2 regions of the Dorea sp. OM07-5 genome follow, and region 2 is predicted to be linked to the other one. Evidence: predicted binding sites of a transcription regulator. Region 2 holds the regulator's gene; the other holds the start of a gene.

Region 1 (15,660 bases), on a different contig from region 2:
GGCACATGGAGGTGTTAAATTGAAAAGAGAAAACAACGGAAAATTGCGTATCATTCCGCTTGGAGGTCTGGAGAAGATCGGAATGAACATTACTGCCTTTGAGTTTGAAGACAGTATTATTGTTGTGGACTGCGGTCTTGCATTCCCAGAAGATGATATGCTCGGAATCGATCTCGTTATTCCGGATGTGACATATCTGAAAGAGAACATTCAGAAAGTAAAAGGATTTGTGATCACACACGGACACGAGGATCATATTGGAGCATTATCTTATGTACTTCGTGAGATGAATCTTCCGATTTATGCAACGAAATTGACAATGGGAATTATTGAGAAGAAGCTCTCAGAGCATAATCTTCTCCGCAGTACGCGCAGAAAAGTAGTCAGACATGGACAGTCTATTAATCTTGGCAAGTTCAGGATTGAATTTATTAAAACAAATCACAGCATTCAGGATGCAGCAGCGCTTGCAATTTACTCTCCGGCAGGTATTGTTGTGCATACTGGAGACTTCAAAGTAGACTATACGCCTGTATTCGGAGATGCAATCGATTTGCAGCGTTTCGCAGAGATTGGCAAAAAAGGCGTTCTGGCGCTGATGTCAGACAGTACGAATGCAGAGAGACCGGGATTTACTCAGTCAGAGCGTACAGTAGGAATTACATTTGACCATATTTTTGCAGAGCATCAGAATACGAGAATTATTATTGCTACATTCGCTTCAAATGTAGATCGTGTTCAGCAGATCATTAACTCTGCATGCAAATACAACCGTAAGGTTGTTGTAGAAGGACGAAGTATGGTAAATATCATTCAGGTTGCACAGGAATTAGGTTATCTGAATGTGCCGGACAAGACATTGATTGAGATTGATCAGCTGAAAAACTATCCACCGGAGAAGACGGTCCTGATCACGACAGGAAGTCAGGGAGAATCTATGGCAGCACTGTCGCGTATGGCGGCAGATGTGCATAAGAAGGTTACAATTATGCCGGGTGATACAGTTATTTTCAGTTCTAATCCGATTCCTGGAAATGAAAAATCTGTTTCCAAGGTTATTAATGAGCTTTCTTCCAAAGGTGCCAATGTTATTTTCCAGGATGCACATGTATCCGGGCATGCCTGCCAGGAAGAACTGAAGCTTATTTATTCTCTTGTAAAACCGAAATATGCGATTCCGGTTCATGGAGAATACCGTCATTTGAAGGCCAATGCGGGAGTAGCAAGATCCCTGGGTATTCCGAAGAAAAATATTTTCCTGTTACAGTCCGGAGATGTACTGGAAGTCAGTGAGAATGAAGCAAAAGTTGTGGATAAGGTTCACACAGGCGAGATCCTTGTAGACGGACTTGGCGTTGGAGATGTTGGGAATATTGTGTTGAGAGACCGTCAGCACCTTGCTGAAGACGGAATTTTGATCGTTGTGCTGACGCTTGAGAAAGGAAGTAATCAGTTGCTTGCGGGACCGGATATTGTATCCAGAGGATTTGTATATGTAAGAGAATCTGAAGGATTGATGGAAGAGGCACGCAATGTTCTGACAAATGCCGTGGAAGATTGTCTGACACATCAGAGAAATGCGGACTGGAGCAAGATTAAGCTTGTGATCCGTGATACGATGAATGAGTTTATCTGGAAGAGAACAAAACGTAAACCGATGATCCTTCCGATCATTATGGACGTATAGAAGAAAAAGGACGTAGTAGAGCAGTCTTTACTACGTCCTGTATTATGTCAGAAGGAGGAAGACTTTGTGATCGTAGATGACAGAATTACAACCTACCTACATTCTCTGGAAATGCCGGATATTCCGGTGATCGAAGAGATTGAAAAAGAAGCGCTGGAAGCTTATGTGCCGATCATCCGAAAAGAGACACAGAGTTTCCTGAAAGTATTATTGACGATACAGAAACCGAAAAGAATCCTGGAAGTAGGAACCGCAGTAGGTTTTTCGGCTGTCTTAATGAGCCATTATATGCCAAAGGACGGACATATTATCACGATTGAGAATTATGAAAAAAGAATCCCGGTTGCCAGAGCAAATTTTGCCAGGGCGGAGAAAGAAGATAAGATCACATTGCTGGAGGGAGATGCTCTTGAAGTGATGAAAACGCTGGAAGGACCGTATGATTTTATTTTTATGGACGCAGCGAAAGGACAGTATATTCATTATATGCCGGAAGTACTGCGTCTGTTGGCGCCGGAAGGAGTACTGATGTCAGACAATGTACTTCAAGACGGCGATATAACACAGTCAAGATTTGCTGTTGAAAGAAGGAATCGTACAATTCACAGTCGCATGCGGGAATACTTGTATGAACTGAAACACCACGAAGGACTTCAGACATCCATTCTTCCACTGGGAGACGGGGTGGCACTGAGTGTGAAAAAGGAGGAAGAAAAGTAAGATGAATGGTAGACGACCGGAATTATTAATTCCAGCAAGTAATCTGGAAGTACTCAAAGTGGCGGTTATGTTTGGAGCCGATGCTGTTTATATCGGAGGAGAGGCATTCGGATTACGTGCAAAAGCAAAGAATTTTTCCAAAGATGATATGGCTGCCGGAATCCGTTTTGCGCATGAACATGGTGTACGTGTGCATGTTACCGTAAATATTCTGGCACATAATGATGATCTGGAAGGCGTGCGGGAATATCTCTGCGAATTGAAGGAATTAAAACCAGATGCGCTGATCATTGCAGATCCGGCAATCTTTGAAATGGCAAAAGAGATCTGCCCGGACATTGAACGTCATGTCAGTACACAGGCGAATAATACAAATTATGGCACTTACAATTTCTGGTGGAAACAGGGAGCAAAAAGAGTAGTTTCGGCAAGAGAACTGTCCTTGAAAGAGATTTCTGAGATTCGTAAGCATATTCCGGAGGAGATGGAGATTGAAAGTTTTATTCACGGTGCAATGTGCATTTCTTATTCCGGAAGATGTCTGCTCAGCAATTTCTTTACCGGAAGAGATGCGAATCAGGGAGCCTGTACACACCCGTGCCGTTGGAAATATGCAGTTGTAGAGGAAAAAAGGCCGGGACAGTATATGCCAGTATATGAAAATGAAAGAGGAACTTACATTTTCAATTCCAAGGATCTTTGTATGATCGAGCACATTCCGGAGATGATCGAAGCAGGAATTGACAGTTTCAAGATTGAAGGACGTATGAAGACGGCGCTGTATGTCGCAACAGTTGCAAGAACATACCGCCTTGCGATTGATGACTATCTGAAAGATCCGAAGCTGTATGAAGAACATATGCTGTGGTATCTGGATCAGATTTCAAATTGCACATACCGGCAGTTTACAACCGGATTTTACTTTGGAAAACCGGATGAGACAAGTCAGATTTACGACAGCAACACTTATGTAAGAGAATACACATATCTTGGAATTATTGGCAAAGAGTCAGACGGAAGATACCGCATTGAGCAGAGAAATAAATTTTCGGTTGGCGAGACGATTGAGATTATGAAGCCGGATGGACAAAACATAGAGACGGTTGTCCGGGCGATTATCAATGAAGACGGGGAAACACAGGAGAGTGCCCCGCATTCCAAACAGGTTCTCTATATCGAACTGGATAAAAAAGCAGAGAAGTATGATATTTTAAGAAGAGCGGAAGACATAGAGGCTTAAAAACAGATGATTTGAGAATATAGGATGTCAGACAGAGAAACCTATTATATGCGGACTCTGTCTGGCATTCTTTTCTATGCCAGAAAACTTCGTCCTAAAGCGCTTTTATAAAAAATGATTGTATTTTCGATAGAGATACAGTATACTATTAGCCACATAAGAAAGAGAGTCCGGCAGATCTTAACCGGAACATCTATAATCTGAAATTGTCACATATGCGTGATGGTTTTCATAAACAGATCTTATAATTTTTCAACAAAGACATAAACAGATACGATCCAACAAAATACCAGAAAAAGATCATAACAGATGGAAAAGCACAAAAAAGAATACTCTTACATAAACTATAAGCAAATACCCTGAGAGGTGCGTTCCTTGAAATCATTTCCGAAACCCCTCACTGCAGCAGAAGAAGCTTATTATATGCAAAAGTATACAGAGGGCGACCTGAAAGCAAAACATATTCTGATCGAACGGAATTTGCGCCTTGTTGCACATATTGTGAAAAAATATCCATCCAGAGAGGAGGATGTGGAAGATCTTTTGTCGATCGGGACAATCGGGCTTATTAAAGCAGTTGTAAGTTTTGATCCGGAAAAACGTGTGCGTCTGGGAACATATGCGGCGCGGTGCATTGAAAATGAGATATTGATGCATCTGCGTGCGAAGAAAAAAATGTCCCGGGAAATTTCACTGTACGAGCCGATCGGGACAGACAGGGAAGGCAATGAAATCCAGCTTTTTGATGTGATCGAAACAAAAGAAGAAGATGCGCACAGACATGCGGAATTAAAAGAATCGGTCCGGATTTTGTATGCAAAAATGGAGTCGGAATTATCTCAGAGAGAACGGCTGGTTCTGAAAATGCGATACGGACTTTATGGGGAAGAGGAGTATACGCAGAGGGAGATTGCCGGACAGCTTGGAATTTCTCGTTCTTATGTATCACGGATTGAGAAAAGTGCGATCGAAAAACTGCGTACATTTTTTTAGCTGTTATAGTAGCCGGAGGAAACTGTCGCTGGCGGAGTTTTGCAGGTACAGCAGTAAACGCATGGAATAAGCAGGAAGAAAGAGGTGGATACATGGGAGTTTGTATAGTAAATTCAGCAGTGATTCAGGGTGTTGAAGCGAAGATGATACAGGTGGAGGCAGATGTCAGCAATGGTCTGCCTGTGTTTCATATGGTGGGATATCTGTCCGGTGAGGTACGGGAGGCAGCAGAACGTGTGCGGACAGCGATCCGTAACAGTGGTATTGTGCTGCCTCCGAAGAAAATCATTGTAAATCTGGCGCCCGGCTCAATAAGGAAAAAAGGAACAGCGTTTGACCTTCCTATTGCATTAAGTATTATGGCAGCACTTGAAATATTTCCAGAAGAACGATTGCGAGATGTAATGATTGCCGGTGAACTGGGGCTGGACGGAAGTGTACAAAAGGTCTCCGGAATTTTACCAATCGTACAGAAAGCAGGAAGAGAAGGCTTTAAGTGCTGTATTGTACCGGAGCAGAATGCGGCGGAAGGTGCACTGGTAGAAAAGATCACGGTATATGGTGTGAATTCACTGGAGGAAGTGTGCAGTTATCTGAAAGGAGAAAAAAAGCTGGAACCGGCGATGTGCAAAGATGCCAGAGAATGTGGGAGACTGTTGGATTCGGAACTTTTGGATTACAGTGAGATACAGGGACAAGAAATTGTAAAAAGAGCTGCGACAGTGGCGGTTGCCGGTGGACATAACCTGCTGTTAGTTGGACCACCGGGAAGTGGAAAGACGATGGCTGCAAAGAGAATTCCAACCATTTTACCGAAGCCTTCATTGGAAGAATCGATGGAAGTTACAAGTCTCTACAGTGTCGTTGGAAAAGTGGAGGAAACCCATCCGTTGATGTTAGGAAGACCGTTCCGGGAGGTGCATCATACGGTTACAAAAGCGGCATTGATCGGTGGCGGGAATTACCCTGTTCCGGGAGAGATCAGTCTGGCACATGGAGGTGTACTCTTCCTGGACGAGCTTGCGGAGTTTAAAAAGTCTGTTCTGGAAGTGCTCCGCCAGCCTTTGGAAGAGCAGAAAATCCATCTCGCCAGGAATCAGGCAAATTATACATTTCCGGCAGATTTCATGCTTGTTGCGGCAATGAACCCATGTCCCTGCGGAAATTATCCGGCTCAGACGTGTACATGCACACCACAGCAGATCCAGAATTATCTGGCAAGGATCAGTCAGCCGTTTTTAGACCGGTTGGATATCTGCATCGAAACACCGCGCGTGGATTATGCGGCACTCCATACACAGCAGAAGCAGGAACGCTCAGTAGATATACGTGCACGCGTGTGTGCAGCGAGAGAAATACAGAAAAAGAGATATGAAGGATTGCCGTTTTCGGTAAATGCAAGGCTGGGAGCAAAGGAAATCCGAAAACACTGTGTGCTAGACGCTGTGACGGAACAGATTATGGAGCAGGCATTCTGTACACTTGGTCTGACAGCGCGGACATATCATAAGATTCTGCGTGTGGCACGGACGATCGCAGATCTTGCCGGAAGTGAGGTGATCACTCCGGCGCATATTAAAGAGGCAATCGGATACCGTACGGTAGATAAAAAATACTGGGGGAAAGGCTTATGATTTATGAATATTGGTATGCGGGGATTTCCGGGCTTAACTGTATGAAAAAGAAAAAACTGCGTGAAATTTTAAAGACAGCAGAAATGATTTATTATATAGAAGAAATAAAATTAACAGAACTGGGGATACTGACGGACAGAGAAATCCAGGCACTTATAAAAGCAAAAAAACAGCAGGATATAAAAGAAAAATGGGAGATGCTGGAAGAGAAAAATATCCGTTTTATTCCATATTTTTCGGAAGAATATCCAGTGCGCCTTAAGAATATTCCGGCGCCTCCATATGCACTCTATGTGAGAGGCAGGCTGCCGGACAGTGACAGACCTGCGGCTGCTTTGGTGGGTGCAAGAAACTGTACGCATTATGGCGAGAGAATGGCATTAGAATATGGAGAAAAGCTGGCAGAAAACGGGATTAGTATTATCAGCGGGATGGCAAGAGGAATTGATGGCGCCGGACAAAGAGGTGCATTAAATGCCGGGGGAATGACATATGGTATATTAGGATGTGGCGTGGATATCTGTTATCCGGGAGAACATCGCGGACTATATCAGGATCTGATCAAAAAAGGCGGTGTGATTTCAGAACAGAGTCCGGGAAGCCCGCCTCTTGCCAGGTACTTTCCTGCGCGTAACCGTATCATCAGCGGGATGGCAGATATCGTACTTGTAATAGAAGCAAAAGAAAAAAGCGGCTCTCTTATTACGGCAGACCAGGCGCTGGAACAGGGGAAGGAAGTTTATGCACTTCCGGGACCTGTAACAAGCCTTTTAAGTCAGGGGTGTCACCGGCTGATCGCGCAGGGTGCAGGGATTTTGCTAAGTCCGGAAGACCTGATGGAAACGATGGGAATTTGTTTGTCAAAAAGCAGACAAAATAAATCATCGGAGAAAAAAGTACTTGAAAGTCCAGAAAATATGGTGTATAGTTGTGTCGGTTTGTTTCCAAAGGGACTTCAGGAGCTTGCGCAGGAGACAAAACTGGCTCCGGAGATACTTATGGAAGAGTTGATAACGCTTGAACTGCAAGGGTTTGTCAAAGAAATATCGAAGAATTATTATGTGAAAATGCGCTGAAAAGCGGGGCGGATTTTATGGAGGAAATCATATATGGCACGTTATCTTGTGATCGTGGAGTCACCGACGAAGGTGAAGACAATTAAAAAATTTTTAGGAAGTAATTATGTAGTCGTAGCGTCTAACGGACATGTGCGCGATCTGCCGAAGAGCCAGCTTGGTGTCGGACCTGAGAATGACTATGAACCAAAGTATATAACAATCCGTGGCAAGGGAGAGATTCTTGCAAATCTTCGAAAAGAAGTGAAAAAAGCAGATAAAGTATATCTTGCAACTGACCCGGACCGCGAAGGAGAAGCGATTTCCTGGCATTTATGCAAAGCCCTGAAACTGGAAAACAAGAAAACGTACCGAATCAGTTTTAATGAGATTACGAAAAACGCAGTCAAAGCATCTCTGAAAAATGCCAGAGAGATTGATATGGATCTGGTAGATGCCCAGCAGGCGAGACGTGTCCTTGACCGCGTGGTTGGATATAAAATCAGCCCGGTACTCTGGGCGAAAGTAAAAAGAGGTTTAAGTGCGGGACGCGTACAGTCTGTAGCACTTCGTATCATTGCTGACCGTGAAGAAGAGATCAATGCATTTATTCCGGAAGAATACTGGAGCCTGGATGCGAATCTGAAAGTCAAAGGTGAGAGAAAACTCCTGAATGCCAAGTTTTACGGAACAGATAAGAAAAAGATGACGATTTCATCCAAAGAGGAACTGGATAAGATCTTAAAAGAATTAGAAGGTGCATCTTATGAAGTCGCTGAGATTAAAAAAGGGGAACGTACAAAGAAAGCACCGGTTCCATTTACAACCAGTACATTACAGCAGGAAGCATCCAAAGCATTGAATTTTGCTACAGGAAAAACGATGCAGATCGCACAGCAGTTGTATGAAGGTGTTGATATCAAAGGAAATGGAACCGTCGGTCTGATCACGTATCTGCGTACCGATTCTACTCGTATTTCAGATGAAGCAGATGCAAATGTACGTGCTTATATCGGAGAACAGTACGGAGAAGAGTATGTTGCAGTTGGCGAAACAAAAGCAAAGACAGGCGGAAAGATCATCCAGGATGCGCATGAGGCGATCCGTCCGACAGATCCGGCAAGAACACCGGCGGCAATCAAAGAATCTTTGACAAGAGATCAGTTCCGTCTGTATCAGCTTATCTGGAAGCGTTTCCTTGCCAGCAGAATGCAGCCGGCAAAATATGAGACAACATCTGTGAAGATCAGTGCAGGAAAATATCGTTTTACAGTAGCTGCTTCCAAGATTGTATTCCAGGGATTCAGACTGGTTTATACAGAAGCAGGAGAAGAGAAAGAAGAAAAAGCTGTATTGATGAAAGGGCTGGATATGGATTCAAAGCTCACAAAAGAAAGTTTTGATACGAAGCAGCACTTTACACAGCCACCGGCACATTATACAGAAGCAACACTTGTAAAAGCTCTGGAAGAACTGGGCATTGGACGTCCAAGCACGTATGCACCGACAATTTCAACGATTATTGCCAGAAGATATGTTGCAAAAGAGAACAAGAATCTGTATCTGACAGAACTGGGAGAAGTTGTAGATAATATCATGTTACAGTCCTTCCCAAGCATTGTAGATGTGAATTTTACAGCCAACATGGAAAGCCTGCTTGATGGTGTGGCAGAAGGTAAGGTAAAATGGAAGACGATTATCGAGAACTTCTATCCGGATATTGAAGCCGCAGTGGAAAAGGCACAGAAAGAATTAGAGACAGTCAAGATCGAAGATGAAGTGACTGACGTTGTCTGTGAACAGTGCGGACGCAACATGGTCATCAAATACGGTCCACACGGAAAATTCCTCGCATGTCCGGGATTCCCGGAGTGTAGAAATACAAAGCCTTATCTGGAAAAAATCGGTGTTTCCTGCCCTCTTTGTGGAAAAGATGTTGTGCTCCGTAAGACAAAGAAAGGCAGAAAATATTACGGATGTGAAGACAATCCGGACTGTGAATTTATGTCATGGCAGAAACCGGTTCAGAAAAAGTGTCCGAGATGTGGAAATTATATGGTCGAAAAGGGAAATAAGATCTGTTGTAGTGACGCTCAGTGCGGATATGTAGAAAATAAGAAAAATTCTGATAAATAACAATAATATTCGTTGAATTATAGTGAATTGTATGATAATATAACTTCATAGGATGGAGGAGTGCAAATGAGTGTACAATTATTAGACAAAACTAGAAAAATCAACAAGTTACTTCACAACAATAATTCAAGTAAAGTGGTCTTTAATGATATTTGTGAAGTTCTGACAGAGATTCTGTCATCGAATGTACTGGTGGTCAGCAAAAAAGGAAAAGTTCTCGGAGGAAGCAAATGTACAGGTGTTCCGTATATAGAAGAACTGATCCAGAAGGAAGTAGGCAGACATATTGATGATATGTTAAATGAACGTCTGCTCAGCATTCTTTCGACAAAGGAAAATGTGAATCTTGAGACTCTTGGATTTTCGGAAGAAGCCTCAAAAGGTTATCAGGCTATTATAACTCCAATCGATATCGCAGGAGAGAGACTCGGCACATTATTCATCTATAAGAAAGACGAAGTATATGAGATTGATGATATCATTTTAAGTGAATATGGAACAACAGTTGTTGGTCTTGAGATGCTTCGTTCTGTAAATGAAGAAAGTGCGGAGGAAACAAGAAAAGAACACATTGTACAGTCAGCCATCAGCACACTTTCTTATTCTGAACTGGAAGCGATCATTCATATTTTTGATGAACTGGATGGTACAGAAGGAATCCTGGTTGCAAGCAAGATTGCAGACCGTGTAGGAATCACCCGTTCTGTGATCGTGAATGCGCTTCGCAAGTTTGAGAGTGCCGGAGTTATTGAATCCAGATCTTCCGGTATGAAGGGTACTTATATCAAAGTTGTGAATGATTATGTATTTACGGAACTGGATAAGATCAAAGCAGAGCGCAACAATTAAGATGAAGTATAAGGGTATCGGGAGACTGGTACCCTTTTCTTTGATTGAAGATGAGATGAATTTTACTGGAGGATATAATGGAAAAATTTCAGGACGATACGGTGAAACTCGAGATGATAAAAACGATTCTTGACGGGGGATATTTTAACGATAATATCTATCTGTGTAAGATGATTAAGTATAATGAAGAAGAGGAATGCATATATCTGTTAACGGGGAAGACGGAACTGTCAGAATTTTCTTTGGACAGTATCTATGAGTGCACGATGACGGATGAGGAAGAAGAGGTCAAATGCAGAGGAAAGATTGTCGAACGGTACTGGGATAAGAGAGGGAAAGTACTTGTTTTCCATGTGGAAAATGGATTTTATAAAAATACTGTAAACTAAACAAAGGCGGTTGACAAAATATTAAGAGAGTGCTATTTTATATCTAGAGTTTCTTAGCACTCTCTTTTTGTGAGTGCTAACAAAATAAATAAGTATATCATTTAAGGAGGAATAAATATGAAATTAGTACCATTAGGAGACAGAGTTGTATTAAAACAGTTGGTTGCAGAAGAGACAACAAAATCAGGAATCGTAATTCCTGGACAGTCTAAAGAAAAACCACAGCAGGCAGAGATCGTTGCTGTAGGACCTGGTGGAACAGTTGACGGAAAAGAAGTGAAGATGAATGTCACTGTAGGACAGAAAGTTATTTATTCTAAATACGCAGGAACATCTGTAGAGCTTGATGATGAAGAATATATTATCGTAAAACAGGACGATATCCTTGCAATTTGTGAGTAAGATGTAGATGTAAGAAGAGAAACAAAGATTATAGGAGGCATTTGATCATGGCAAAGGAAATTAAATATGGCGCAGAAGCAAGAGCAGCATTAGAAGAAGGAGTTAATAAGCTGGCTGATACAGTCAGAGTTACGTTAGGACCAAAAGGACGTAACGTAGTTCTTGACAAATCTTTCGGAGCACCGCTTATTACTAATGATGGTGTTACAATTGCAAAAGAAATTGAATTAGAAGATGCATTTGAGAATATGGGTGCACAGCTTATCAAAGAAGTTGCATCTAAGACAAATGATGTTGCCGGAGATGGTACAACAACAGCTACAGTACTTGCACAGGCAATGGTACATGAAGGAATGAAGAACCTGGCAGCAGGAGCAAACCCGATCATCCTTAGAAAAGGAATGAAGAAAGCAACAGACAAAGCAGTTGAGACGATCGCTAAAATGTCCAGCAAAGTAAAAGACAAAGATCAGATCGCAAAAGTTGCAGCTATTTCTGCAAGTGATGAAGAAGTTGGAAAGATGGTTGCAGATGCAATGGAGAAAGTTTCCAATGACGGGGTTATCACAATTGAAGAATCCAAGACTATGAAGACAGAACTTGACCTTGTAGAAGGTATGCAGTTTGACCGTGGATATGTATCTGCATATATGGCTACAGATATGGATAAGATGGAAGCAAATCTGGATGATCCATATATCTTGATTACAGACAAGAAGATTTCTAACATTCAGGAGATCCTGCCAGTTCTGGAGCAGATCGTACAGTCCGGAGCAAGACTCCTGATCGTTGCAGAAGATATTGAAGGTGAGGCTCTTACAACACTGATTGTAAACAAACTGCGTGGAACATTCAATGTAGTAGGTGTTAAAGCGCCTGGATATGGTGACAGAAGAAAAGAGATGTTAAAAGATCTTGCAATTCTGACAGGCGGTCAGGTAATTTCAGAAGAACTCGGTATGGAGTTGAAAGATACAACACTGGATCAGCTTGGACGTGCAAAATCTGTAAAAGTTCAGAAAGAAAATACAGTTATCGTTGACGGATGCGGAGACAAACAGGCAATCGCAGACCGTGTAGCACAGATCAAAGCACAGATTGAAGAGACAACATCTGATTTCGACAGAGAGAAACTGCAGGAGAGACTTGCAAAACTTGCAGGCGGTGTAGCAGTTATCCGTGTAGGTGCTGCAACTGAGACTGAGATGAAAGAAGCAAAACTTCGTATGGAAGATGCACTTGCAGCAACAAGAGCAGCCGTAGAAGAAGGAATCATTGCAGGTGGCGGATCTGCTTATATTCACTGTGCAAAAGAAGTTGCCAAGATCGTTGCTGATTTGGATGGTGATGAGAAGACAGGTGCGAATGTTGTACTGAAAGCTCTGGAAGCTCCACTGCTCCGCATCGCTGCAAATGCAGGACTGGAAGGCGCAGTAATCATTAATAAAGTATATGAGTCAGAACCAGGAATCGGATTTGATGCATTAGCTGAGGAATATGTAGACATGGTTGAACATGGTATCCTTGATCCGGCTAAGGTAACAAGAAGTGCTCTGCAGAATGCAACAAGTGTTGCATCTACACTGCTGACAACAGAGTCCGTTGTTGCTAATATCAAAGAAGAGACACCGGCTATGCCTGCAGGTGCAGGTGCCGGAATGGGCATGATGTAAGAAAAAGTTAAGAAAACTCCCTGTATGGGGAGTTTTCTTTTTTCTTGTTTTTGTGCTACAATAGACACATTGAGAAAAGCGGAGGATGTAAGACATGAATGACATATGTACGGAACAGCTTATTAAAAGGAAGAAAAGCAAAGGTCAGTGGTTTCTGGAAGGAATGGTGCTTGCAGCGACTTTATTGAGTGTATATGGTGTCGTACATTGTCTTTTTTTTATAGTGCTTACAGTTATATTACTTGTAATGGATATATATTTGTATCTGGAATTTGATGCGGAATATGAATATTTATTTGTGAATGGGGAACTGGATGTTGACAAGATCATACATAAGTCGAGAAGAAGACGAATCTGTACAATAAAGTTAGAAGAAATAGAGGTCCTGGCTCCATTTGGAACAGGTGAACTCAGACAGTACCAGCGGGCAAAGAAAAGCGATTATAGCTCGGGCAGACGCAATGATCAGACTTATGTGCTAGTTGTTTCCAGGGCAGGAGAATTAAGAAAAATTATTTTTGAACCGAATCAGACGATTATAGACGGGTATGCCGGAATGATTCCGGGAAAAGTTACATACAAATCTGCAAAATAGTCAGAAAAATGTATTTTGTATGTATAAAAAAACAAGTTGACAAACGATAGCAAAGTTCGTTATGATACCAGTTAATTATAGGAAAGAGCAAAACGGAGTTTTTACTCCGATAAGCTATAAATAAGGATAAGAGTGAAAGGAGTTTACCATGGGAAAAATTATTGGAGAAGGAATTACATTTGATGACGTGCTGCTTGTACCGGCATATTCTGAGGTGATTCCAAATCAAGTAGATTTATCCACGTATTTAACAAAAAATATTAAATTGAATATACCGATGATGAGTGCAGGTATGGATACGGTTACAGAACACCGTATGGCAATTGCAATGGCTCGTCAGGGTGGAATTGGTATCATTCATAAGAATATGACGATCGAGCAGCAGGCAGAGGAAGTTGATAAAGTAAAACGTTCTGAGAACGGTGTTATCACGGATCCATTTTATCTGTCTCCGGAACATACGTTGGAAGATGCCAATAATTTAATGGCAAAATTCCGCATTTCAGGTGTACCAATTACAGAAAACGGAAAACTGGTAGGCATTATCACGAACCGTGATCTGAAATTTGAAGAAGATTTTACGAAGAAGATTAAAGAATCAATGACTTCTGAGGGACTTATTACAGCACAGGAAGGAATTACGCTGGAAGATGCAAAGAAGATTCTTGCAAAAGCCAGAAAAGAGAAATTACCGATCGTAGACAAAGATTTCAATTTGAAAGGTCTTATTACGATTAAAGATATTGAAAAACAGATCAAATATCCACTGTCAGCTAAAGATTCCCAGGGAAGACTGCTTTGCGGTGCAGCACTTGGAATTACCGCAAACTGCCTGGAACGTGCACGGGAACTTGTGAACGCGCATGTAGACGTTGTTGTTATGGATTCTGCACACGGACATTCTGCTAATGTACTCCGTACCGTAGATATGGTCAAATCCAAATTCCCGGATCTGCAGGTTATCGCAGGAAACGTTGCAACAGGAACAGCAGCAGAAGCGCTGATCAAAGCAGGAGCAGATGCAGTAAAGGTTGGTATTGGACCTGGATCTATCTGTACAACACGTGTCGTTGCAGGTATCGGTGTTCCACAGATCACAGCAGTTATGAGTTGTTATGAAGCGGCAGACAAATATGGAATTCCGATTATCGCAGATGGTGGTATCAAATATTCAGGAGATATGACAAAAGCAATTGCAGCCGGTGCGAATGTATGTATGATGGGATCAATCTTTGCAGGATGTGATGAGAGCCCGGGAACATTTGAATTATATCAGGGAAGAAAATACAAAGTATACCGTGGCATGGGATCGATTGCTGCAATGGAGAACGGAAGCAAAGACCGTTATTTCCAGACAGATGCGAAGAAGTTAGTACCGGAAGGTGTAGAAGGACGTGTAGCATACAAAGGAACTGTAGAAGATACTGTATTCCAGTTGATGGGAGGTCTTCGTTCCGGTATGGGTTACTGCGGAACTCCAACAATTGAAGAACTCAAACAGAGAGGACAGTTTGTAAAGATCTCATCTGCATCTCTGAAAGAAAGTCATCCGCACGACATTCACATTACGAAAGAAGCTCCAAACTACAGTGTAGATGAGTAAAAGAGAATAATACCAGAGAAATTTGGCGTTATAATAGACATTACAGCAGGAGGCAAGATATGAAGCGGGCATTTGGAACATTGAAAACAAAAGAAAAGGCAGAATTGTATCTGTTGAAGAATGAAAAAGGGATGGAAGTTGCTATTTCCGATTATGGCGCAACGATTGTAAATGTGATCGTACCGGATAAGGAAGGACATCCGACGGATGTTGTTCTCGGATATGACGATGTCAGTGGTTATGAAAAAGGCGACCGTGTATTTGGCGCATTTGTAGGACGTGTGGCAAACCGTATTGCAGGAGGCTCATTTACATTAAATGGTAAGACTTATGAACTGACAAAGAATGATGGGGATAATACACTACACGGTGGTAGAGATATGATGAATAAGCGTATGTGGAAAGTTGAAGAATCTACAGATAACAGCGTGACTTTATCACTTGACAGCCCAGATGGAGACCAGGGATTTCCAGGAAATCTTAAGCTGACAGTAACTTATACGGTTACACCGGAGAATGAACTGGAAATTGTTTATGGATCAACAGCAGATGCAGATACACTGCTGAATCTTACAAATCACAGTTATTTTAATCTCGCCGGACAGGGAAGTGGCGATGTACTGGATCAGAAAGTAACGATCAGTGCAGATTATTTTACTCTTGCAGATGCCCAGAGTATTCCGA
Region 2 (15,660 bases):
CCTTCTTATTTACAGGATGCGCATTACAAGGGCTCTGTAAATTTAGGACATGGCGTTGGTTACAAATATGCACACGATTATCCGAAACATTATGTGAAACAGCAGTATCTGCCGGATGAGATTAAAGATGAGAAATTTTATGTGCCAAGTGATAATGGACATGAAAAAGACATACAGGCGTGGATGAAATATATTCGCGAATAAATTTGGGACGGGGATTTTCTGGAAAATCCCCGTCCCAAATTAAAATCCCCCTGTCCCTTTTTAATTATTCCTGTAAAGAACCGTCAATATTTACAGTGACAACCTGCCAGGGAATGAATTTCCCGCTTGCTTTTAAAGCTTCTTTTGCGGCATACTCCAGACCGCCGCAACAAGGCACTTCCATGCGGACAATGGTAACGCTCTTGATGTCGTTTCCGGCAATGATCGAGGTCAGTTTTTCAGTGTAATCGACAGCATCCAGCTTCGGACATCCGATGAGAGTAATGCGGTTGCGGATGAAACGGTTGTGGAAATCAGCGTAAGCGTATGCAGTGCAGTCGGCTGCGATCAGCAGGTTTGCACCGTCAAAATAAGGAGCATTGATCGGAGCAAGCTTGATCTGTACAGGCCACTGGCTGAGCTGGCTTACCGGAGCCGTTCCATTATCAGCAGAGGTAGCTGATTCTTCATTACGGTGCATGATGGAGCGGATGCGCTGTCCCGGACAGCCTGTGAAAGCAGGTGTTTTCTCTTCGTGAGAAGATTTTCCGGCAGGAGTGTCATGTTTATGTGCTTCTTTTGCATCCAAGTGTCTTTTAAGCGCGTCGCCGCCTTTTTTCTTCAAATGTTCTTTCACAGCATCATCGTCGTATGCTGCCGCTTCTCTTTCTATAAAATGGATGGCATCGGTTGGACAGGCAGGAAGGCAATCGCCCAGTCCGTCACAATAATCGTCACGAATCAGCCGTGCTTTCCCATCGATCATCTGGATTGCACCTTCATGGCATGCGTTTGCACAGGCACCGCATCCGTTACATTTTTCTTCGTCTATTTGAATAATTTTTCTGATCATGTGAAATTCTCCTTTTCATATAATAAAAATTAAATGGTTTACTTGTTTTGTCTTGCTTAGTCTACTACAATAAAAATAAAAAAGATGTTGTATTTCCAACAAAAGGAGATTTTTTATGAAAATAAATGAAATTCCATTATTTGGAGGAATCCGGGAGGAAAATTTGACAGAAATGTTAAAATGTCTGGATGGAAGAGAAAAAAGTTACAGAAAAGGAGAGATGATCCTTACGGAAGAAGAATCATCTGCAGGTGCGGGATTAGTATTGGAAGGGATGGTGCAGGTTGCCGAAGAGGATGTGTTTGGCAACCGTAATATTCTGGAGCATGTAAAAACGGGACAGTTATACGGGGCTGCATTTTCCTGTGCGGGAATTAAGAAGAGTCCGGTCAGTGTAATGGCGGTGACAGATTGCAGAATACTTCTTATTAATATGAATAAAGTGATCGAGACATGTCCGATGTCGTGTACATTTCACCAGCGGCTCATCAGCAACCTTGTCCGGATCATGGCAATAAAAAATGTTGCATTGAATGAAAAAATCAGCCATCTTTCCAGACGGAGTACAAAAGAAAAACTGTTATCGTATCTTTCAGATTGTGCAAAGAAGGCACAGAGTATGCATTTTACGATTCTTTTCGACAGACAGGAACTTGCCGATTATCTCTGCGTGGAGAGAAGTGCCATGTCTGCGGAACTTGGTAAATTAAAAAAAACAGGCATACTGGACTGCCGGAAGAATGAATTCTGGTTAAAAGAAATGTGACCGGAAGACACTATGATTTCAGAGGGAGTATTTTATACTGAAAACAGAACAAATTGGAGGATTGTCGCATGAAGGAACGAAAAGACAAGAAAATGCAGCATATTTTGGAATCACTGTTTTTAGATACAGCGCTTCCGTTTCGTGTAAGGCTGTTTAATATACTGGCGATCGTGGGAGTACTGATCAGTGTGATGAATGGTATTTTTTCTTATATGAACAGTGGAAATCCGGTGTTGTTATTTACCAATGGGGTGACAGCGGTCTTATCTTTTTCACTTTTATATTATGCATATAAAAGCCGAAATTATCAGTTCTGTTATTTTATAACAATTATAGCGATCTTCATGATCCTGTTTCCAATTCTGTTTTTTAAAGGCGGCGGTTATAAAAGTGGCATGCCATGTTTTTATGTCTTTGGAATTATATTTACTGTATTTATGCTGGAGCGTTTGCAGATGATCTGCTGTGTATTGATTGAACTGATAATCTATATTGCAACAATAGGAATTGCCTATGCATACCCGCAGACGGTTATCTGGTTTCTGTCGGAGAAAGAGATCGTTATTGATACCATCGTAGGCGTTGCAGTATCGAGTCTTGCTATCGGTACAGTTACTTACCTGCATTTCCGTCTGTATAACAGGCAGCAGATCTATCTGACAGAAGCGAGAGAAGAAGCTATGAAAGCAAATCAGGCGAAAAGTGTTTTCCTTGCAAATATGAGTCATGAAATACGGACACCGATCAATGTGATGCTTGGAATGAATGAAATGATACTCAGGGAATGTGATTCGGAGGATATCAGGCAATACGCACAGGGAATTGAAAAATCCGGAAATTATCTGTTATCATTGATCAATAACGTGCTGGATATTTCCAAAATTGAATCCGGAAAAGTAAAGATTACAAAAGAACCATTTTCTATTTCGGCACTTGTACAGGAAATCTGGCTGTTAGGATCCGGACAGGCGGAAAATAAAAATCTGGAGTTTCAGGTGAGAATAGATGAAACACTGCCGGAATATATAAACGGGGATGCTTTACATATGAAACAGATTATGCTGAATCTGATCAGTAATGCTGTGAAATACACGGAGAACGGTTCTATCGTATTCCAGGTGGAAAGATGTGGCGAAAAGATCCGTTTTTCTGTGAAAGATACCGGATATGGCATAGAGAAAGAAGCAATGAATACGTTATTTGATGCATTTACCAGAGTGGATGTGAAAAAATACAGAAATATTGAAGGAAGCGGTCTGGGGCTGGCAATTGTCAGAGAACTCTGCCGGGAGATGGATGGAAAGGTTGAAGTACAAAGTGAAGTCGGGACAGGGAGCAGATTTACGGTAACATTTCCTCTGGAAGAGGCAGGAAAACAAAAATCCGGAGAATGGCATCCAAGGAAAGAAATAGAAGAAAAGCATGCGGGCACTTTTGTTGCACCGGATGCAAAGGTTCTTATTGTGGATGACAGGGAAGAGAACCTGCGAGTGATCTGTTCACTGTTAAAACATACCAAGATCCGCACAGATACAGCAGTGAGTGGCTCGGAATGTATCGAGAAAGTCAGAAAAGGAAATTATCATATGATATTTCTTGATTATATGATGCCGGAAATGGATGGGCTGGAAACATTTCGGCGTATGAAGGAGATGGAAATCCGTGTTCCGGTGATCGCACTGACGGCAGATGTTACAAGTGGAATCCAGCAGATATTTGAAAAAGAAGGATTTGCCGCTTATTTATCAAAACCGATTCGCTGGGAGAGAATGGAAGAGCTGCTTCTGGCTTATCTGCCGGATATACTGGTTACAAAAAGCAGCCGAAAAGAATGGAAAATATCAGGAAAAGATTACAACCGGCTGAAAGCACAGCTGCAAGTCTGTGAGATCCAGATGGAAAAAGGACTACATTTACTGGATGGAAATATATATCAATATGCAAAATTGATAGAATTTTTTACAGATTATTATGAACCGAATCGCAGGCAGATGGAGAAAATGGAAAAAGCACTGAAATATGCAGATACAGAAAAGAAAAGGACTGAGATCCTGATGGCACTGACCGGTGAAATGCATACATTGAAAAGCAATGCAAAAGCAATTGGCGCAGGAGAACTCTCAGAGCTGGCACAGGCGATGGAAGTGCATGGCAAAGAAATGGATGCGGATTATTTCAAATATGCAATGCCGCTTCTTTATCTGGAATGGGAGAGAACGGTAAAAGGAGCCAGACAGTTCCGGAAAGAAATAGTGCAGCTCATACCGCAGAGAGAAAACGAAGAAGCAGAAAGTACCATAGCAGATATAAATCTGAAAGAAACCTATGAAAAAGCATTACGGGAAGCATTGATGCGTTATCAGGGGAAGGAAGCTTCCACCTGGAATCAAAAGCTGCTGGACACAGAAAATGATCCGGAGAGAAGAAAGCTGTTGGAACAGATCGGACAGAAAATCCGCGAGCTGGATTTTGAAGAAGCAGAGAGTATTTTCAGAAAGTGGAAGGAGGAACACTGATGGAGAAAAAACATGTATTGGTCGTGGATGACGATCTGATTTTATTAAAGACAGCAGAAGAGATTCTGTCAGAATTTTACAGTGTCAGTGTAGCCAAAGCCGGGAGCCAGGCGATTGCACTTCTGGAAAAAGGCGTGATCCCGGATCTGATCCTTCTGGATATTGCTATGCCTGGAATGGATGGATATGAGACACTAAATGAGATGAAGAAGATTCCGGCGGCAGGCAGTGTGCCGATTATTTTCCTGACCGGATTTTCCGATGCAGATTATGAAGTGCGCGGATTAAAATCCGGCGCGGTAGATTATATTGTGAAACCATTTGTGAAAGAAGTACTGCTTGCAAGAGTGGAACGCCATTTACAATATGAAGAAGGACGGGCCAGAGAAGAACGAACGGAAGAAATAAAGGAGAATGAAACGTATAAAAAGATGCAGGAAGTGTTAAGCCCAATCGAGTGGAAGATTGCGCAGGCAATTGCAAAAGGGATGGACAACCGGGAGATTGCGGCGGAATATCATTATTCTTATGGTTATGTGAAAAATGTAATTACCCGTATATTTTCAAAACTTGAGGTGGAGAAAAGAAGAGATCTGCGGAAAATGTTTGAAGGATAGGGGATGTTCGGTTGTGTTTTACATAGAAAAAGGCTATAATAGAGGAAATATATAACCACGCAGGAGGAATGCAAAATGAAAATTTTTGACACAGTAAACAAAGCAGAAGTAGAAGTAAATGGAACAGACGGACTGGTTCAGCTTATGAAAGACGGCCGTCAGGTAGATCTTTATCTGAAAGAGAAGAAATCTGATGAAGACGGATACATGAGCTGGGATGTAGAACACTGGTCAAGTGTAGATGGTAAAAGATTTATCCGCTGCTATTCATTAGAGGGACGTGTATTAAGTGAGTCTACAGGACATAATATCTATGATCTGGCAAATGATTTCAAACCGGAAGAGGCTGCAAAAGTAGAACTGAGCTAGACTGTTTTAAAGCGTTTGAAAAGAATCTAAAAAAATAATAAATACTGTTGACAAACAGAAAAAGGAGTGCTACATTAATAGTCGAAAGATGTTAGCACTCCTTTCTAATGAGTGCTAACAAAGAAAAATCCGAAAGGAGGAGAGCTGATGTTAGAAGAACATGGACTGAGTGATCGTAAGCTTAAGATTTTACATGCGATTATACAGACTTATCTAGAGAGTGGCGAGCCGGTCGGATCGAGAACCATTTCCAAATATACGGATTTGAATTTAAGTTCAGCAACGATCCGTAATGAGATGGCGGATCTGGAAGAACTTGGTTATATCATACAGCCACATACATCGGCAGGTCGTATTCCTTCGGATAAAGGCTACAGATTATATGTAGATATGCTGATGCAGGAGAAGGAGCAGGAACTGAATGATATGCAGGATCAGATGCTTCAGAAAGCAGATAAGATGGATCAGCTTCTGAAACAGGCAGCCAAAGTTTTAGCGAACAATACGAATTACGCAACGATGGTTTCCACTCCGATGAACAATTCCAATAAGATCAAGTTCCTCCAGTTGTCTATGGTGGATGAAGAACAGGTGATCGCGGTAATTGTTCTCGGCGGCAATGTGATAAAGAACAAGCTCATTCATCTGGAAGAACCGCTCAGCAATGAGAACCTGCTGAAGCTGAATATGCTTTTGAATACAACACTCAATGGTATGTCCATTGAGGAGATCAATTTAGGACTGATCGCAAGACTCAAAGAGCAGGCAGGTATTCACAGCGTGGTGATTGGCAACGTACTGGATGCAGTCGCAGATACGATACAGGTCGATGAAGATATGCAGATCTATACAAGTGGTGCGACGAACATTTTCAAATATCCGGAGCTCAGCGATAAGCAGAGCGCTCAGGATATCATCAGTGCATTTGAAGAAAAACAACAGCTTACAGAGCTTGTAACCCAGACACTTTCTCATGAAGAGAATACAGGAATTCAGGTTTATATCGGTGATGAAGCACCGGTACAGAACATGAAGGACTGCAGTGTCGTGACCGCAACCTATGAATTAGGCGAGGGCATGAAGGGAACGATAGGCATTATCGGACCGAAGCGGATGGATTATGAGCATGTTTTAAAATCTATGAAGCGTCTCCAGACAGAACTGGATCAGATGTTTCATAAGAATGAATAAGAAAGGTGGAAGTACCCTTGGAAGATAACAAAGAAAAGAGCCAGGAAGAGATGGTAAAGGAAGCTGTGGAGGAAGCAAAGAAGACAGCTGAAGCCACTAAAGAAGAGGCAGCCGAAGACGAAGCGAAGGAAGCAGAGACAGAGGACAGCAAAGAATCCGATACAGAAGAGAAGAAATCCGGCAAGAAGTTATTTGGCAAGAAGGATAAGAAAGATAAAAAAGACGAGAAGATTGAGGAACTGACTGACAGACTCACTCGTCAGATGGCAGAGTTTGATAACTTCCGCAAACGTACAGAGAAGGAGAAATCCCAAATGTACGAAGTTGGTGCGAAAGATATCATAGAGAAGATTCTTCCGGTTGTAGACAATTTCGAAAGAGGTCTGGATGCAGTGAAGGAAGAAGACAAAGAGGATCCATTTATCCAGGGAATGGAGAAGGTTTACAAACAACTGATGACAACACTGGAAGGAATCGAGGTGAAACCTATCGAAGCGGTAGGTCAGGAATTTGACCCGAATCTTCATAATGCGGTTATGCATGTGGAAGATGAGAATCTCGGTGAGAATATCATTGCCGAAGAATTCCAAAAAGGTTATATGTATCGTGACTCTGTAGTGAGACACAGTATGGTAAAAGTAGCAAATTAGAATTTATTTAGAAATAGAACAGGAGGACAATTATTATGGGTAAAATCATTGGTATTGACTTAGGTACAACAAACAGCTGTGTAGCCGTAATGGAAGGTGGACAGCCAACAGTTATCGCTAACACAGAAGGTGCAAGAACTACACCGTCAGTAGTAGCATTTACAAAAACAGGAGAGCGTCTTGTAGGTGAACCTGCAAAACGTCAGGCAGTTACAAACGCAGAGAGAACAATCTCTTCTATCAAGAGAGAGATGGGATCTGATTATAAAGTAACTGTAGATGAGAAGAAATATTCTCCGCAGGAGATTTCAGCAATGATCCTTCAGAAATTAAAAGCAGATGCAGAAGGATATCTTGGAGAAAAAGTAACAGAAGCTGTTATCACAGTACCTGCTTACTTCAACGATGCTCAGCGTCAGGCTACAAAAGATGCCGGTAAGATCGCAGGACTTGATGTAAAACGTATCATCAACGAGCCTACGGCAGCAGCACTTGCTTACGGACTTGACAATGAGAATGAACAGAAGATTATGGTATATGACCTTGGTGGTGGTACATTCGATGTATCCGTAATCGAGATTGGTGATGGTGTTATCGAGGTATTATCTACAGCAGGTAACAACAGACTTGGTGGAGATGACTTTGACCAGAAGATTACAGATTACATGATCGCCGAATTCAAGAAACAGGAAGGTGTAGACTTATCTACAGATAAGATGGCACTGCAGAGATTAAAAGAAGCAGCTGAGAAAGCGAAGAAAGAACTTTCTTCTGCAACAACCACAAATATCAACCTGCCATTCATTACAGCTACAGCAGAGGGACCGAAACATTTTGATATGAACCTCACAAGAGCTAAATTTGATGAACTGACACACGACCTTGTGATGAAGACATCTGAGCCGGTTCAGAGAGCATTATCTGATGCTGGTATCACAGCTTCTGAGCTTGGTCAGGTACTGCTGGTTGGTGGATCTACACGTATCCCGGCTGTACAGGAAGAAGTAAAACGTCTGACAGGTAAAGAGCCTAGCAAATCTCTGAACCCAGATGAGTGTGTAGCACTTGGTGCTTCTGTTCAGGGTGGTAAACTTGCAGGAGATACAGGCGCAGGCGACATCCTTCTTCTGGATGTAACTCCACTGTCACTGTCTATCGAGACAATGGGTGGTGTAGCTACAAGACTGATCGAGAGAAATACAACAATCCCGACAAAGAAGAGCCAGATCTTCTCTACAGCAGCAGATAACCAGACAGCCGTTGATATCAACGTTGTACAGGGTGAGAGACAGTTTGCTAAAGACAACAAGTCCCTCGGACAGTTCAGACTGGATGGAATCGCACCGGCTCCGCGTGGAGTACCGCAGATCGAAGTTACATTCGATATCGATGCAAATGGTATCGTAAATGTATCTGCAAAAGATCTTGGAACAGGAAAAGAGCAGCATATCACAATCACAGCAGGATCTAACATGTCTGATGAAGATATTGATAAAGCTGTAAAAGAAGCTGCTGCATTTGAAGCACAGGATAAGAAACGTAAAGAAGGAATCGATACAAAGAACGAAGCAGATGCATTCGTATTCCAGACAGAGAAAGCATTGTCTGAAGCTGGAGACAAACTGGATGCAGCTGACAAAGCAGCAGTAGAAGCTGACTGCAAAGCACTGAAAGATCTGCTTGAGAAGGCAAATACAGAAGAGATGACAGATGCTCAGATCGCTGAGATTAAAGCAGCAAAAGAAAAACTGACAGAGAGTGCTCAGAAACTCTTCACAAAGATGTATGAGCAGGCAGGAGCTGCAGCTGGCGCACAGGGAGCTGATCCGAACATGGGAACAGGTGCACAGGGAGCAGGTCCGGCACCGGAAGGATTCCAGGGAGACGACGTAGTAGACGGAGATTATAAAGAAGTATAAGACCTGGTAAGATAGGTTGTTCTGTGTGTCCGGTGTAAGCCGGGCACACAGAACTTCTTTCTGTTTCACAGTATCCGTAAGAAGCTGTCAGTGGCAGGTGCTTACAGGTACAGGAAAGGCAGATTAGATTTACAGTGGAAAGGGATAAGAGATGGCAGAATCAAAGAGAGATTATTATGAAGTGCTTGGCGTAAGCAGAGATGCAGATGAAGCCACAATTAAAAAAGCATACAGAAAAGTCGCTAAAAAATACCATCCTGATATGAATCCTGGTGATGCAGAGGCGGAAAAGAAATTCAAAGAAGCATCGGAAGCCTATGCGGTACTGAGCGATGCAGACAAACGTCGCCAGTACGACCAGTACGGTCATGCAGCCTTTGAAGGTGGCGCAGGCGGAGCCGGTGGATTCGGCGGATTTGATTTTAACGGCGCAGATTTCAGTGACATTTTCGGAGATATGTTTGGTGATCTGTTTGGAGGCGGCCGAAGAGGCGGTCGTGCCAGTCAGGGACCTATGAAAGGTGCAAACATCCGCAAGAGTGTCAGAATTACATTTGAAGAAGCAGTGTTTGGCTGTGAAAAAGAGTTGGATGTTGTATTAAAAGATTCATGTCCGAAATGTAATGGAACAGGTGCAAAACCGGGAACATCCCCGGAGACATGTTCAAAATGTGGAGGAAAAGGTCAGGTTGTTTATACGCAGCAGTCCTTCTTCGGAACAGTACAGAATGTACAGACCTGTCCGGACTGTCACGGAACCGGTAAAATCATCCGTGAGAAGTGTTCAGGCTGCGGTGGAACCGGTTATGTTTCCAACAGAAAGAAAATATCTGTATCCATTCCGGCAGGTATTGACAATGGACAGAGTGTAAGAATCCGTGAAAAAGGAGAACCGGGCGTGAACGGCGGACCAAGAGGAGATCTTCTGGTAGAAGTGGTTGTATCCAGACATCCGATCTTCCAGCGGCAGGATATGCATATTTTTTCTACGGTACCGATTTCATTCGCACAGGCAGCACTTGGTGCAGATGTGAAGATCAAGACCGTAGACGGAGATGTGATCTACACTGTAAAACCGGGAACCAAGACCGGTACAAAAGTACGTCTCAAAGGCAAGGGAGTTCCTTCTATCCGAAGTGCAAGCATCCGTGGCGATCATTATGTAACACTGGTGATCCAGACACCGGAACATTTAAGTGCAGAAGCGAAAGAAGCACTCCGCAAGTTCGATGAGCTTTCCGGCAATACTTTGCATACACCGGAATCATCCGAACCAAAGGATTCTGCAAAAGGTGGAAAGAAGAAAAAAGGCTTTATGGATAAAGTGAAAGAAGCTTTTGAGGATTAGAAGAGATTTATTAGCCATAGATGAATAATGAACAGAAAGAGAATGTGAATCGGATATAGAGATATATCGATGCATATTCTCTTTCTGTTTTTTTAAAATTGCTTATTAGCGATAGAAAACAGATGATAAAATTGTGCAATTGTGCTTGTCTGTGTGGCAGGACCGGTAAAAGAAGCAAAAATATTTAGTAATTTTCTTTTGTCTTCTGCAAAGAATGACTCCTATAAGTAGCAACACTGGAAAAATAATTCCTGCCAAAATTCCCATCTTTAGGTTATCCCCAAAAGCTCCTGATACCATTCCAACCAATGTAGGACCTCCTGAACAACCTATATCTCCACCTAATGCCAGCAATGCAAACATGGCTGTTCCCCCTTTGGGCAAAGCTGCCGATGCCTTGCTGAAAGTTCCAGGCCACATGATTCCCACTGAAAGCCCACAGACAGCGCAGGCAATCAGATTTAATAGCGGAATCGAGAATAATGAAATCCCTAAATAGGATAAAATACATAAAAAACTACTATAAATCATAAAGTGTTCCAAATTGATACGGTCACCATACTTACCATAAAACAATCTTGATATTCCCATTAGAACCGCAAATGCCATCGGCCCTGCTAAGTCGCCGGCTGCCTTTGAAATTCCAAGACCTTTTTCTGCAAAAGCAGAGGCCCATTGACTTACTGCTTGCTCACTTGCTCCTGCACATATCATCATAATCAACAAAATCCAAAAAAATTTCATCCGAAACAATTCCTTTAATCCAAGTCCGGTATCTCCATCCTCAAGCAATGGTGCAATGGGAACCTTTGAAAAAACAAAAGCATTTCCAATTGGAATAACCGCCCAAATAATGGCTAATATTTTCCAGTTATCTATACCGACTACATAAAAGAACACGGTTGATATGAGTACAACTCCGGCGTGTCCCCAGCAATAAAAAGAATGCAACAGGCTCATTGCTTTTTCCTTATTGTCGGATGGGCAAGCCTCAACAACTGGACTGACTAGGACTTCCAAAAGTCCACCACCCACCGCATAGATCATTACAGCAATCAAAATTCCAATAAAGGAAACTGGTAAAATCTCTGGTAAAACTGTAAGAAAGAATAATCCTGACGCTGCTAGAACATGAGCTATAATCATTGATATCCGATATCCTATTTTATCAACAAATCTGACAGAAAGAAAATCAACCAGTAGTTGTATCCCAAAATTAAAAGTCACTAACAATGTAATTTGGGAAATTGGAATATGATAGCATTTCTGAAAAAACAAAAAAAGCAGTGGTGTAAAATTATTAACGATAGCTTGTACAATATAACCTACAAAACAGGCTGTAATTGTCTTATTATATTGGTTTTTCATTTTGTCCTCCTCTAATAAATGTGATTATATCGTAAACTTTATATCTAGTCATTGTATAAAATCATATATTTATGGTACAATATAACAAATTTTATTATTTATGAGGAAATATAGCATGGAGACTTTTGAGATAACTACAGATGAAACACTACGAGAAACCATCCAGCATGGCAACAATCGTTATCCATTTGCATACTATCCTGATAATATTTGGAAATTTGACTTCCATCGCATTGACTGGCATTGGCATCATGAATTAGAATTTCTTTATACTGCTGAAGGTACTGCGCTCTGCCTTATAGGTACAAGCAAAATAGAACTACATAAAGGTTGCGGCATATTTATCAATAGCGGTGTCCTGCATCGTTTTGAAGCACAAAGCAGTACATTTGCACCTAATATTGTTTTTTCGCCAACCCTATTAGCACCCGAAAACAGCCTCATTTACGAAAAATATATTCTTCCTGTGATAAGCTCGTCTGCTCCATATCAAGTTTTCAGTCCATCCAACACATTTGGAAAACAGGTGCTACAACTTTTGTCGCAAATTTGTACTATTCAGGAAACTAAGCCGGATAATGAATTATGTACTATACAACTTTTATTTCAGCTTTGGAACATATTGCAAAAAAATATGGACTGGACTTCTGATTCTAACAGTATTCATCGATTAAATCACAAACAAGCAAGATTACAAGCTATGATGCAGTATATTCATGATCACTACATGGAAGAGATTACATTGGAGATGATTGCGGCATCGGCATCTATCAGCAAAAGTGGAGCATTACACATTTTTCAAACTGGCATCCACTGTTCTCCGGTAGCATATCTAATTCAATACAGACTAGCACAGGCTGCTGAACAACTTTATATCACTCAAAAATCGGTTTCTTCCATTGCAGAAGAAACCGGATTTACAAGTTCCGGCTATTTCTGCCGGAAGTTTAGACAATATTATCATATGAGTCCAAATGAATACAGAAAGAAGAAAACAGAGGAAATTTCTTAATTTCTACTTTCTGTAATCATACAATATTTGGAGATGATGTTGTTTTTCGTTATATTATCTGTATCAATTATGCTGACAATATACTATTTATGCATCATATTTACAATGTTCAAAAGATAAAAGTATTCTATATGCAAATGGATAGATTTATATATTTATATATTTTATCTATCTGTTTGCAATTTTAATAATAACTCCTTGTATCTCGCCAGCCTTTTATATACCACCTGATTGCAACATATACCAGTTGCACAAATAATAAGAGAAATAGCAGATTACCACAATGAATGTCTATGCACACTCTACAAGAAAAGCTAAGCGGGAATCCGCAAAGTTACTTGATAAAGTGGCAGGCAATGACTAAATAAAACATTCCCTTATTTCCCTTACGATTATCTCATAAGGGCAAAAATAAGGGAAAATTGACAACAGATGCCACAGGACATTTCGGAGAGGGTATTTTTTTTACATCCAAATGCCTGGAATCTATGGCAATCTGGTCAGATGATATTGTATATAGATATCATTGCACTTATTCCAGTAAAGGAGATGTGTCCGTTTGGTAATCCGGTTGCCAGATCACAGGCAAGACGTATATTGAGACGTCTGGAAGAATTTCAAGAGATTATTTTTGATTTTCGAGATGTGGAAATTCTCGGACAGGGATTTGCAGATGAAGTATTCCGTGTGTTCCAAAACAGATATCCGGAGATTGTACTGACCGTGCAGAATGCAAACAAGTCCGTACAGGGAATGATTCGGCATGTAAGTGGTGGACGGAACAAGACTTATCCGTTATAATAAAAGATACGGATTTGGAAACGGAAAGGAGAAAAATCATGCATAGTTTTGAACAATATATGCCAACGAAGATTGTGTTTGGCAAAGAGGCAGAGCTGAAAGCAGGAACACTTGCAAAGGAATGGCAGGCAAAGAAAGTTCTGCTTGTTTATGGTGGTGGAAGTGTCGTTCGAAGTGGGCTGCTCGGACGGGTTGAAGCGGTTTTAAAAGCAGAAGGAATCGAAGTGGAAGAACTTGGAGGCGTGAAGCCGAATCCAAGAATGTCCCTTGCAAAAGAAGGCGTGAAAAAGGCAATCAATTCTGGCGCTGATCTGGTTATGGCAGTTGGTGGAGGAAGCTGTATTGATACTGCTAAAGCAATTGCAATCGCAGCAGCAAAACCGGGAACAGATCTGGAAGAATTCTGGAGTGGTAAAGTTCCAATTGAGAAGGCACTTCCGGTTGGAGTTGTACTTACGATTGCGGCAGCAGGAAGTGAGATGAGTGATTCTGCTGTATTGACAAATGAGGAGACCGGAAAGAAAGTAGGTGCACACAGTGATCTTGTGCGTCCGAAGTTTGCAATGATGAATCCGGAACTGATGTATACGTTGCCGAAGTATCAGCTTACATGTGGAATTGTAGATATTATGATGCATACAATGGAGCGTTATTTCACACCGGTAGATGGTAATGAACTGACAGATGAGATTGCAGAAGGTGTTCTCCGCACAGTGATTCGCAATGGATTAAAAGCATATGAAGATCAGCAGAATTATGATGCATTAAGTGAAATCATGTGGTGCGGAAGCATTTCGCATAATAATATGACAGGACTTGGAAGACCAAAAGATTTTGCATGTCACAAGCTGGGGCATGAGATCGGTGGCATGTTTGATGAAGCACACGGAGCAACACTTTCCGCAGTATGGGGAAGCTGGGCACGGTATGTTTACCAGATTGACATCCCAAGATTTGCACATTTCGGAAGAAAAGTCTGGGGGATTGAAGAAGTGGATGATATAAAGGCTGCACTGGCAGCGATTGAAGAGACAGAGAAGTTCTTTGAACGAATCGAGATGCCAGTATGTATTGGACAGATGAAGACCGGCGTACTGGAAGATGATGTTCTTATGCAGATGGCAGATAGTGCGACAAAAGGAGATACTGTAGAACTTGGAAGCTTTAAGAAACTGAAGAAGCAGGATATGTACGAAATCTACAAAGCAGCAAATCATGAATAAGACGAAGAACTTAAATATCGACTGGAAACTTTTTTATAAGAGCGTATTTGCACTGGTAATCCCGATGGCATTACAGAATCTGATTAATGTCGGTGTGACGGCAACGGATGTGATTATGCTTGGAAAAGTCGGAGAAAAGGTACTGTCAGGAGCATCACTTGCCGGACAGGTGCAGTTTATTATGACACTGATTTTCTATGGTACGACATCCGGAGCAACGGTGCTGACCGCACAGTATTGGGGAAAGAAAGACACAAGAACGATAGAAAAAATACTTGGTATCGGGCTTCGTACCGGACTGACAACGGCGGTTGTATTTGCAGTGGCGGCACTTGGCATACCGGGGCTGCTGATGCGGATCTATACTTCTGATCCTGTTGTCATAGCAGAAGGTGTGAAATATTTAAGAATCGTGGCACTTTCTTACATATTTATGGCAGTAACACAGGTATATCTGAATATTATCCGCAGTATGGAGAAGGTTGTCATAGCAACATTTATCTATGCAGTGTCGCTGGGTCTGAATATTATTATCAATGCTGTGTTGATCTTTGGGATGTTTGGATTTCCGAAACTAGGCATTGCGGGTGCGGCGATCGGAACATTGTGTGCAAGAGGTGCCGAGACGATTATGGTACTGTTCTATGCATTCTTGAAAAATAAAATCGTACGGATCCGGTTGCAGGATATGCTGCACATTGATCCTGTTTTATGGAAAGACTTTCTTGTTTATGCACTTCCGGTTGTATTAAACGAATTAATGTGGGGACTTGGAAGCTCTGCGAATACGGCAGTGATCGGTCATCTTGGAAGCGCGGCAGTT

The links. Region 2 encodes HrcA, which represses chaperone genes, less so after heat shock. Its sites were predicted from a motif close to TGTTAGCACTCNNNNNNNNNGAGTGCTAACA; they were not measured.
Region 1: a site for HrcA is predicted at 10,755-10,785, ahead of DXC04_RS05655 (co-chaperone GroES). Genes of this name have one in related genera too.

What each region holds. Positions count from the first base shown of each region.
Region 1 is NZ_QUKZ01000004.1:198,832-214,491, forward strand. Features, by position in the region: gene DXC04_RS05610 (ribonuclease J) at 20-1,687, shown strand; gene DXC04_RS05615 (O-methyltransferase) at 1,754-2,407, shown strand; gene DXC04_RS05620 (peptidase U32 family protein) at 2,409-3,647, shown strand; gene sigK (RNA polymerase sporulation sigma factor SigK) at 4,023-4,640, shown strand; gene DXC04_RS05630 (YifB family Mg chelatase-like AAA ATPase) at 4,733-6,274, shown strand; gene dprA (DNA-processing protein DprA) at 6,271-7,350, shown strand; gene topA (type I DNA topoisomerase) at 7,384-9,465, shown strand; gene codY (GTP-sensing pleiotropic transcriptional regulator CodY) at 9,532-10,314, shown strand; gene DXC04_RS05650 (hypothetical protein) at 10,392-10,703, shown strand; gene DXC04_RS05655 (co-chaperone GroES) at 10,821-11,105, shown strand; gene groL (chaperonin GroEL) at 11,153-12,778, shown strand; gene DXC04_RS05665 (DUF6106 family protein) at 12,873-13,373, shown strand; gene guaB (IMP dehydrogenase) at 13,522-14,976, shown strand; gene DXC04_RS05675 (aldose epimerase family protein) at 15,036-15,660, shown strand, end outside.
Region 2 is NZ_QUKZ01000014.1:28,481-44,140, forward strand. Features, by position in the region: gene DXC04_RS12180 (replication-associated recombination protein A) at 1-204, shown strand, start outside; gene DXC04_RS12185 (ATP-binding protein) at 269-1,057, opposite strand; gene DXC04_RS12190 (Crp/Fnr family transcriptional regulator) at 1,173-1,823, shown strand; gene DXC04_RS12195 (ATP-binding protein) at 1,892-4,339, shown strand; gene DXC04_RS12200 (response regulator transcription factor) at 4,339-4,956, shown strand; gene DXC04_RS12205 (hypothetical protein) at 5,032-5,325, shown strand; gene hrcA (heat-inducible transcriptional repressor HrcA) at 5,473-6,516, shown strand; gene grpE (nucleotide exchange factor GrpE) at 6,567-7,166, shown strand; gene dnaK (molecular chaperone DnaK) at 7,202-9,085, shown strand; gene dnaJ (molecular chaperone DnaJ) at 9,237-10,433, shown strand; gene DXC04_RS12230 (MFS transporter) at 10,539-11,801, opposite strand; gene DXC04_RS12235 (AraC family transcriptional regulator) at 11,917-12,813, shown strand; gene DXC04_RS16215 (DUF6040 family protein) at 12,998-13,114, opposite strand; gene DXC04_RS12240 (STAS-like domain-containing protein) at 13,318-13,614, shown strand; gene DXC04_RS12245 (iron-containing alcohol dehydrogenase) at 13,653-14,837, shown strand; gene DXC04_RS12250 (MATE family efflux transporter) at 14,830-15,660, shown strand, end outside.